Regions from separate parts of the Streptomyces sp. NPDC008317 genome, predicted to be linked through region 1. Evidence: predicted binding sites of a transcription regulator. Region 1 holds the regulator's gene; each other region holds the start of a gene.
What was found. Region 1 encodes HrcA, which represses chaperone genes, less so after heat shock. Its sites were predicted from a motif close to TTNGCACTCNGNNNNNCNGAGTGCNAA; they were not measured.
Positions count from the first base shown of each region.

Region 1 (3,256 bases):
GAGGTCGTCCACCCCCTCCAGGTACTCGACCACGACGCCCTCGACGCGCAGGTCGTGCCCCCAGACGCGTTCGACCAGCTCGGCGTCGTGCCGGCCCTCGACGTAGATCCGTCCGGCGCGCGCCACCCGCGCCTTCGCGCCGGTGACCGCGATCGAGCCGGAGGCGGACAGCAGGGGCCCGCGCGGGCCCGGCGCCTGCGGGCGGACGAGGGTGACCTGCTTGCCGTCGATGAGGAAGCCGCGCGGCTCCATCGGGAAGACGCGGTGCTTGCCGAAGCGGTCCTCCAGCGTGACCGTCAGCCCCTCGGCGGTCTTCTCCACCCGCACCACGGCCCCGCAGAAACCGGTGCCGACCTCCTCGACCACCAGATCCCGCTCCGCGGCCACCTCGGGCGCGGGGGTACTCCGCTTCCACGGGGGAGTGAGGTCGGGGTCGTCGTAACTCCTGCTGCGCATGAGGGAGATCGTAACCAGGGCGGCTACGCGACGGACCCGAAGCGGGCCGCCAGCGCGTCGCGCTGGGCCCGTACGAAGCGGGCGTCGACCACCGCGCCGTGGCCGGGCACGTAACGGGCCGTCTCGCCGCCGAGGGCGAGCAGCGCGTCCAGGGTGCCGGGCCAGCGGTCGGGCGCCGCGTCGTCGTCGGCCTGCGGCTCGCCCGACTCCTCGACCAGGTCGCCGCAGAAGACCACGGCGGGATCGCTCGGGGTGGCGCCCGGCACGACCACCACCAGGTCGTTGCGGGTGTGGCCGGGGCCGGGGTGGACCAGCAGCACCGGACGGTCGCGGCCCAGGTCCAGGGCGTACTCGCCGCTGACCGGGTGGTCGGGCAGCACCAGGGCCTCGGCGGCCCGCGCCGCCTCCGCCGGGTCGGTGCCGAAGGCGACCGCCGACTCGCGCAGCGCCTCCCGCTCGCGCCGCAGCAGCGCGGCCAGCGACGTCTGCCCGTACACCTCGGCGCCGGGGAAGGCCGCGGTGCCGAAGACGTGGTCGAAATGGCCGTGGGTGAGCGCGACATGGGTGACGGTCCTGCCGGTCAGCGCCTCGACCTGGGCCCGCAGCTCGGCGCCCTCCCGCAGCGTGGAGCCGGTGTCGACCAGCAGCACACCGTCGTCGCCGACCACCAGTCCGATGGTCACATCCAGATGCGGCAGCCGCCGCCGCGCGACACCGGGAGCCAGCTGCTCCCACCCCGTGCCCTCCACCGGCTCCGCCGGTTCCGCAGATCTCACGTGACCGACGCTATCGCCGCCGCGCCCGCGCCGCCCGTCGTCCCCCGCCGTCCCCTGCCGCCCGTCGCCGACCGCCGCTCCGTCGCCTCGTACCGCCGCCCATCCCGCCACACTTCGCCCACCCGTACGGTGCCCTTGCCTCGCCCTCGCTACCTCGCCGTACACTTGCTGCGGGGCGGCTGGCACTCGAAACGCAGGAGTGCCAGGCCAGGGCGGTTTTAAGGACCGGTAGACGGACGAGGCCATACGGCTGGAGGTGCGCGATGCTGAGCGAACGCAGGCTCGAAGTGCTGCGTGCCATCGTCCAGGACTATGTCGGGACCGAGGAGCCGGTCGGCTCCAAGGCGCTCACCGAACGGCACCGGCTGGGCGTCTCGCCCGCCACCGTGCGCAACGACATGGCGGTCCTGGAGGACGAGGGATACATCGCCCAGCCGCACACCAGCGCTGGCCGCATTCCCACCGACAAGGGCTACCGGCTCTTCGTCGACAAGCTCGCGGGCGTCAAACCGCTGTCGTCGGCCGAGCGCCGCGCGATCCAGAACTTCCTGGACGGCGCGGTCGACCTCGACGACGTGGTCGGCCGTACGGTACGGCTGCTCGCGCAGCTCACCCGGCAGGTCGCCGTCGTGCAGTACCCGTCGCTGACCCGCTCGTCGGTCCGGCACGTGGAACTGCTGCCGCTGGCGCCCGCCCGCGTGATGCTCGTGCTGATCACCGACACCGGCCGCGTCGAACAGCGGCTCATCGACTGCTCCGCGCCGATCGGCGAGACCGTGCTCGGCGACCTGCGCGCCCGGCTCAACAGCCGGGTCGTCGGCCGCCGCTTCGCGGACGTGCCCCCGCTGGTCCAGGACCTGCCGGACGGCTTCGACCCGGACGACCGCCCCGCGGTCACCGCCGTGCTCGCCACGCTCCTCGAAACGCTCGTCGAGGAGACCGAGGAGCGGATCATGCTCGGCGGCGCGGCGAATCTCACCCGGTTCAACCACGACTTCCCGCTGACGATCCGGCCGGTGCTCGAAGCCCTCGAAGAGCAGATGGTGCTCCTCAAACTGCTCGGCGAGGCCAAGGATTCGGGCATGACCGTACGGATCGGTCATGAGAATTTTCACGAGGGGCTCAATTCCACTTCGGTGGTGGCGGTCGGCTACGGTTCGGGCGACGAGGCAGTCGCCAAACTCGGCGTGGTCGGACCGACCCGCATGGACTACCCCGGAACGATGGGAGCGGTACGCGCAGTGGCACGTTACGTCGGACAGATCCTGGCGGAGTCGTAAGTGGCCACGGACTACTACGCCGTTCTCGGCGTGCGCCGCGACGCAGGCCCGGACGAGATCAAGAAGGCGTTCCGCCGGCTCGCCCGTGAGCTGCACCCGGACGTCAATCCGGACCCCAAGACGCAGGAGCGGTTCAAGGAGATCAACGCCGCCTACGAGGTGCTCTCCGACCCGCAGAAGAAGCAGGTCTACGACCTCGGCGGCGATCCGCTGGCCGCCGGTGGCGGAGGCGGCGCGGGCGGCTTCGGCGCGGGCTTCGGCAACTTCAGCGACATCATGGACGCCTTCTTCGGGCAGTCGCAGCAGCGCGGGCCGCGTTCGCGCACCCGGCGCGGCCAGGACGCGATGATCCGGCTGGAGATCGAGCTGGACGAGGCCGCGTTCGGCACTACCAAGGACATCCAGGTCGACACCGCCGTGACCTGCGGCACCTGCAACGGCGAGGGGGCCGCGCCCGGCACCGCCGCGCAGACCTGCGACATGTGCCGCGGTCGCGGCGAGGTCTCCCAGGTCACCCGGTCCTTCCTCGGCCAGGTCATGACGTCCAGGCCCTGCCCGCAGTGCCAGGGCTTCGGCACCGTCGTGCCCACCCCCTGCCCCGAGTGCGCGGGCGACGGCCGGGTCCGCTCCCGCCGTACGCTCACCGTCAAGATCCCCGCGGGTGTCGACAACGGCACACGTATCCAGCTCGCGGGCGAGGGCGAGGTCGGCCCCGGCGGCGGCCCGGCCGGTGACCTCTACGTC
Region 1 is NZ_JBIBFQ010000002.1:851,838-855,093, reverse strand. It holds gene ACFY9V_RS08815 (DUF3097 family protein) at 1-456, opposite strand, end outside; gene ACFY9V_RS08810 (MBL fold metallo-hydrolase) at 480-1,232, opposite strand; gene hrcA (heat-inducible transcriptional repressor HrcA) at 1,496-2,512, shown strand; gene dnaJ (molecular chaperone DnaJ) at 2,513-3,256, shown strand, end outside.

Region 2 (3,256 bases), on a different contig from region 1:
CGCGGGCCCAGTGAGCTCAAGGGCGAGTCCATGACGAAGATGACCGCGAACATGCTCCGGCAGATCGCCCAACAGGGCTTCACCGTGGCCCGGTTGGAGGACTACGTCTGAGAGGTCCCGGTCACCGGCCGCCCGAGCAGCATCGAGGGCGCGCCCGCCACCCGGGTCAGGAACACGGTCGCCGCGTGCGGCCCCCGCGGCTTGACCCGGCGCCGCACCTCCTCGGGCTCCACCGCCGACCCGCGCTTCTTCACCGTCAGCACGCCGACCTCGCGCTCCCGCAGCAGCGCCTTGAGCCGCTTCAGCCCGAACGGCAGCACATCGCCGATCTCGTACGCCGTCGCGTACGGCGTCGGCCGCAGCTCGTCCGCCGTCACGTACGCGATGGTCTCGTCGATCAGGCCGCCGTCCAGCGGGGCCGCCGCCTCCGCCACCAGATGCGCGCGGATCACCGCGCCGTCCGGCTCGTACAGATACCGGCCGACCGGGCGGACCTCCGGGTCGGGCAGCGGTGCCGCCGTGCGCAGACTGGCCCCGCCGGGCAGCAGCGTGGCGCGTACGGCGCCGGGCTCGGTGCCGAACCACAGCGCCGCCTCCTTCACGTCACCGCGGTCCGAGACCCACTCCGCCTCGGCCTCCGGCGGCACCGCCTCGTGCGGAATGCCGGGCGCGACCTTCACCGCGGCGAACGGCACCGCACGGGCCGCGGCCAACGCCCAGGACAGCGGCGGCGCGTACGCCTCGGGGTCGAAGGTCCGCCCGCCCGTCGCCCGGCCGCCACCCCTCATCGACGTGCCGCGCGCGGCCCCGCCCGGTCCGCCGGTCCGGCGCGCCGGGTCCACGAACACCGCGTCGAACCCGGCGGTGTCCACCTCCGTCACGTCCGCGCAGCGCACCTCGATCAGGTCGGCCAGGCCCAGCGCCGCCGCGTTCGCCCGCGCCGCCGCGCACGCCAGCGGGTCCCGGTCCACGGCCAGCACCTCGATCCCGGCCCGCGCCAGCGCGAGGGCGTCCCCGCCGATGCCCCCGCACAGGTCCGCCAGCCGCCGCACGCCGAGCGCCCTGAAGCGCTCCGCGCGGTGCGTCGCGACACTCTTCCGGGTGGACTGCTCCACGCCGTTCGGCGTGAAGTACATCCGGTACGCGTCCTCCTCGCCGAATTTCGCCACGGCCCGCTGCCGCAGCCGCGCCTGCCCCAGCGCCGCCGACACCAGCCCGGCGTCGTACGTGCGCCGCAGCCGGGTGGCCGCCGCCAGCTCGTCGGCGGGGCTGTGCTCCCGCAACTCCGCGAGCAGCGCCTGTCCGTCGCCGGACAGCAGCCCGGCAAATCCTTGGAGGTCCACCCGGCCATTGTCCCCGCCCGCCATGCGCCGGACGACGGGGCCTGGTACCCCCGAGGGGTACCCCTTTGGAGGGCGTCGCCTGGCACTCCGCTTGACCGAGTGCTAAGCGCGTCCTAGTCTCGGTTCTGGCACTCGGCACCGCTGAGTGCCAGCACTCAGCGACGGGCAGGTCCGGCACCCGCGACGACGGGCCTACCAGGTCGCCGACCCAGACAGACACTCTTCCGTGAGCCCTTTGAAGGGGGAGGTCGGATCGTGACGACCGCCAGCACCAAGGTTGCCATCAAGCCGCTCGAGGACCGCATCGTGGTCCAGCCGCTGGATGCCGAGCAGACCACGGCCTCCGGCCTGGTCATCCCGGACACCGCCAAGGAGAAGCCCCAGGAGGGCGTCGTCCTGGCCGTCGGTCCGGGCCGCTTCGAGGACGGCAACCGCCTGCCGCTCGACGTCTCCGTGGGCGACGTCGTGCTCTACAGCAAGTACGGCGGCACCGAGGTGAAGTACAACGGCGAGGAGTACCTCGTCCTCTCGGCTCGCGACGTCCTCGCGATCGTCGAGAAGTAAGCACCGCTTTTACCGCAGCAGTGATCCCGCCCCGGGTTTCCGCGTCCTACGGACCGGGCGCCCGGGGTGGTTTCGTTGCCTGCTCCTGCCGTCCTTGACGACGTGATTTGACGAGTAGACGAGGTAGTTCACAGGCATGGCCAAGACCCTGAAGTTCGACGAGGACGCCCGTCGCGCCCTTGAGCGCGGCGTCAACAAGCTCGCCGACACCGTGAAGGTGACGATCGGTCCCAAGGGCCGCAACGTCGTCATCGACAAGAAGTTCGGCGCCCCCACCATCACCAACGACGGCGTGACCATCGCCCGTGAGGTGGAGCTGGAGGACGCCTACGAGAACCTGGGCGCCCAGCTCGTCAAGGAGGTGGCGACCAAGACCAACGACATCGCGGGTGACGGCACCACCACCGCGACCGTGCTGGCCCAGGCCCTGGTCCGCGAGGGCCTGCGCAACGTGGCCGCGGGCGCCTCCCCGGCCGCCCTGAAGAAGGGCATCGACGCCGCCGTCAAGGCCGTGTCCGAGGAGCTGCTCGCCACCGCCCGCGCGATCGAGGGCAAGGAGGACATCGCCGCCGTCGCCGCGCTGTCCGCGCAGGACAAGCAGGTCGGCGACCTGATCGCCGAGGCGATGGACAAGGTCGGCAAGGACGGTGTCATCACCGTCGAGGAGTCCAACACCTTCGGCCTGGAGCTGGACTTCACCGAGGGCATGGCGTTCGACAAGGGCTACCTGTCGCCGTACTTCGTCACCGACCAGGAGCGGATGGAAGCGGTCCTCGACGACCCCTACGTCCTCATCCACCAGGGCAAGATCTCCTCGATCCAGGACCTGCTGCCGCTGCTGGAGAAGGTCATCCAGTCCGGCGCGTCCAAGCCGCTGCTGATCATCGCCGAGGACGTCGAGGGCGAGGCCCTGTCGACCCTGGTGGTCAACAAGATCCGCGGCACGTTCAACGCCGTCGCCGTCAAGGCGCCCGGCTTCGGTGACCGCCGCAAGGCCATGCTGGGCGACATCGCGACGCTGACCGGCGCCACGGTCATCGCCGAGGAGGTCGGCCTCAAGCTCGACCAGGCCGGTCTCGACCTGCTCGGCACCGCCCGCCGCATCACCGTCACCAAGGACGACACCACGATCGTCGACGGCGCCGGTGACAAGGCCGAGATCGAGGGCCGCGTCAACCAGATCAAGGCCGAGATCGGCACCACCGACTCGGACTGGGACCGCGAGAAGCTCCAGGAGCGCCTGGCCAAGCTCGCCGGCGGCGTCTGCGTCATCAAGGTCGGCGCGGCCACCGAGGTCGAGCTCAAGGAGAAGAAGCACCGTCTGGAGGACGCCATCTCCGCGACCCGCG
Region 2 is NZ_JBIBFQ010000009.1:182,876-186,131, reverse strand. It holds gene ACFY9V_RS27380 (polysaccharide deacetylase family protein) at 1-111, shown strand, start outside; gene ACFY9V_RS27375 (methyltransferase domain-containing protein) at 102-1,367, opposite strand; gene groES (co-chaperone GroES) at 1,599-1,907, shown strand; gene groL (chaperonin GroEL) at 2,044-3,256, shown strand, end outside.
Region 2: a site for HrcA is predicted at 1,423-1,449, ahead of groES (co-chaperone GroES). Genes of this name have one in related genera too.

Region 3 (3,256 bases), on a different contig from region 1:
GACCGGGCAGCTCGACCCGGCCGCCGAGACCGTCGTCCTCAACACCGGCGACGGACTGAAGACTTTGGACGCGGTGGCACCGACCACCGGCCCGACCGCCACCATCCGCCCGACCCTTGACGCGTTCCGAGAGGCTGGCCTCGCATGAGTGCTTCTGTTCGTATCCCCACCATTCTCCGCACCTACACCGGCGGCCAGGCCGAGGTTCCGGCCGAGGGCGGCACGCTGGCCGAGGTGATCGACTCGCTGGAGAAGAATCACGCGGGCATTTCGGCGCGCGTTCTCGACGACACCGGAAAACTCCGTCGTTTCGTGAACGTCTATGTCAACGACGACGATGTTCGCTTTTCCGACGGTCTCGCCACCGCTGTCCCCGACGGCGCGAGCGTTTCGATCATTCCGGCGGTAGCGGGCGGCTGATCAACTTCCCGTAACGGCCCGGCTACACCTGCCGTTTTGTGCCCCGTTCACCCTTTTGCGGTGGATGGGGCACAGTGCTGTAGGGGGGCCGGACCGGGCCGAACGGCCGTGTCCGGGGCGGTAGTTGAAAGGTTGTACTGTTGCCACGGGCAAGTTGCCGCCGCGAACGGTCAGTGCGGCGATTTATCGCCAAATTCACGTGTGGATTGTCGCATAGGCGACGTATGTCCGGTCCGAGATGCCCCGCCATAGCGCCCTATTCTGGTGTATTTCCGATCGGTCGCTCCCCGAATTCTCGTCCGATTGACCTGTTGCAGAGGGCATCCGTGCAGATACATTCAGCCGCGGTCGACGCGTTCCGGCGCACACCACCAGGGATCCCCTGTCGCTCAGACAACGGCTTCCCCGGCGGTGAGGTCTGACCCGGACCCGCGGAGTGCGGGGCCGCGATAGGGCCAGTAATAGGGGAGTTAGGAATGGCTCAGGGCACCGTCAAGTGGTTCAACGCGGAGAAGGGCTACGGCTTCATCGCGGTCGACGGTGGTGCGGATGTCTTCGTCCACTACAGCGCGATTCAGATGGACGGTTACCGCACCCTCGAAGAAGGCCAGCGGGTCGAGTTCGAGATCTCGCAGGGTCAGAAGGGGCCGCAGGCGGACATGGTCCGGCTGGCCACCGCCTGACGGCCCGGCGCGCTCGGCGACCGACACGACGCACTCACGCACCAAGGGTCCGTACCTCTCAGGGGGGACGGGCCCTTCGTGCGTGGCCCGGAGTTGTCCACAGGCGCTTGCACTCGATGGGGTCGAGTGCTAATCATTGGCGTTAGCACTCTCCTAGTGAGAGTGCTGAAGGACCGGGTCGGTGAGGCCCGCCCGGCCGCCGGGAAGGAACCGGCGACCAGGTCGGCCGTCCGTCGCGGGCACCACACGGTCCGAGCCGTCGCCCCCTGCTCCGGTGGGGGAACCCCAGTCCGCGGAGGACACTTCACATGGCAAAGATCATCGCGTTCGACGAGGAGGCACGGCGCGGTCTCGAGCGCGGGATGAACCAGCTCGCCGACGCCGTCAAGGTCACCCTCGGCCCGAAGGGCCGCAACGTCGTCCTCGAGAAGAAGTGGGGCGCCCCCACGATCACCAACGATGGTGTGTCCATCGCCAAGGAGATCGAGCTCGAGGACCCGTACGAGAAGATCGGCGCGGAGCTGGTCAAGGAGGTCGCGAAGAAGACCGACGACGTCGCGGGTGACGGCACCACCACCGCGACCGTCCTGGCCCAGGCGCTGGTCAAGGAAGGTCTGCGCAACGTCGCGGCCGGCGCCAACCCGATGGCCCTCAAGCGCGGCATCGAGAAGGCCGTCGAGGCCGTCTCCGCCGCTCTGCTGGAGCAGGCCAAGGACGTGGAGACCAAGGAGCAGATCGCTTCGACCGCCTCCATCTCCGCCGCCGACACCCAGATCGGCGAGCTGATCGCCGAGGCCATGGACAAGGTCGGCAAGGAAGGCGTCATCACCGTCGAGGAGTCGCAGACCTTCGGGCTCGAGCTCGAGCTCACCGAGGGCATGCGCTTCGACAAGGGCTTCATCTCCGCCTACTTCGCGACCGACCTGGAGCGTATGGAGGCGTCGCTCGACGACCCGTACATCCTGATCGTCAACTCCAAGATCTCCTCGGTGAAGGACCTGCTCCCGCTGCTGGAGAAGGTCATGCAGTCCGGCAAGCCGCTGCTGATCATCGCCGAGGACGTCGAGGGCGAGGCCCTGTCGACCCTGGTGGTCAACAAGATCCGCGGCACCTTCAAGTCCGTCGCCGTCAAGGCGCCCGGCTTCGGTGACCGTCGCAAGGCCATGCTCGGCGACATCGCCATCCTCACCGGTGGCACCGTCATCTCCGAAGAGGTCGGCCTCAAGCTGGAGAACGCGGGCCTGGACCTGCTCGGCCGCGCCCGTACCGTCGTCATCACCAAGGACGAGACCACCATCGTCGACGGTGCCGGTGACAGCGACCAGGTCGCCGGGCGGGTCAACCAGATCCGCGCCGAGATCGACAACAGCGACTCGGACTACGACCGCGAGAAGCTCCAGGAGCGCCTGGCGAAGCTGGCCGGCGGCGTGGCCGTCATCAAGGCCGGTGCCGCCACCGAGGTCGAGCTCAAGGAGCGCAAGCACCGCATCGAGGACGCGGTGCGCAACGCGAAGGCCGCCGTGGAAGAGGGCATCGTCGCCGGTGGCGGCGTGGCCCTGCTCCAGGCGACCGCGGTGTTCGAGAAGCTGGAGCTCGAGGGCGACGAGGCGACCGGTGCCAACGCCGTGAAGCTCGCGCTGGAGGCCCCGCTGAAGCAGATCGCCGTCAACGGTGGTCTCGAAGGCGGCGTCATCGTCGAGAAGGTGCGCAACCTGCCCGTCGGCCACGGCCTCAACGCCGCGACCGGTGAGTACGTCGACATGATCGCCGAGGGCATCATCGACCCGGCGAAGGTCACGCGCTCCGCGCTCCAGAACGCGGCCTCCATCGCCGCGCTGTTCCTCACCACCGAGGCCGTCATCGCCGACAAGCCGGAGAAGGCCGCCCCCGGCGGCGCTCCGGGCGGCATGCCCGGCGGTGACATGGACTTCTGATCCACGGGGCGCGAGCCCGGATCAGCAGGACCGCACGACGGCACCCCCCGGTCACCCGGGGGGTGCCGTCTTTGTGTCCGGCGCATTGTTCGGAACAATTCACCAAGACTGTCCCAAAACGGGGCAATTTTGAATTACCGTCAGATGCCGGTAGCAGGACAAGTACGGGGGGTACCGGGGTCAAACCTGCTGCTAGGCTCTCATTGCTTGGCAAGTGTC
Region 3 is NZ_JBIBFQ010000006.1:426,770-430,025, reverse strand. It holds gene thrC (threonine synthase) at 1-148, shown strand, start outside; gene ACFY9V_RS22090 (MoaD/ThiS family protein) at 145-420, shown strand; gene ACFY9V_RS22085 (cold-shock protein) at 897-1,103, shown strand; gene groL (chaperonin GroEL) at 1,412-3,037, shown strand.
Region 3: a site for HrcA is predicted at 1,246-1,272, ahead of groL (chaperonin GroEL). Genes of this name have one in related genera too.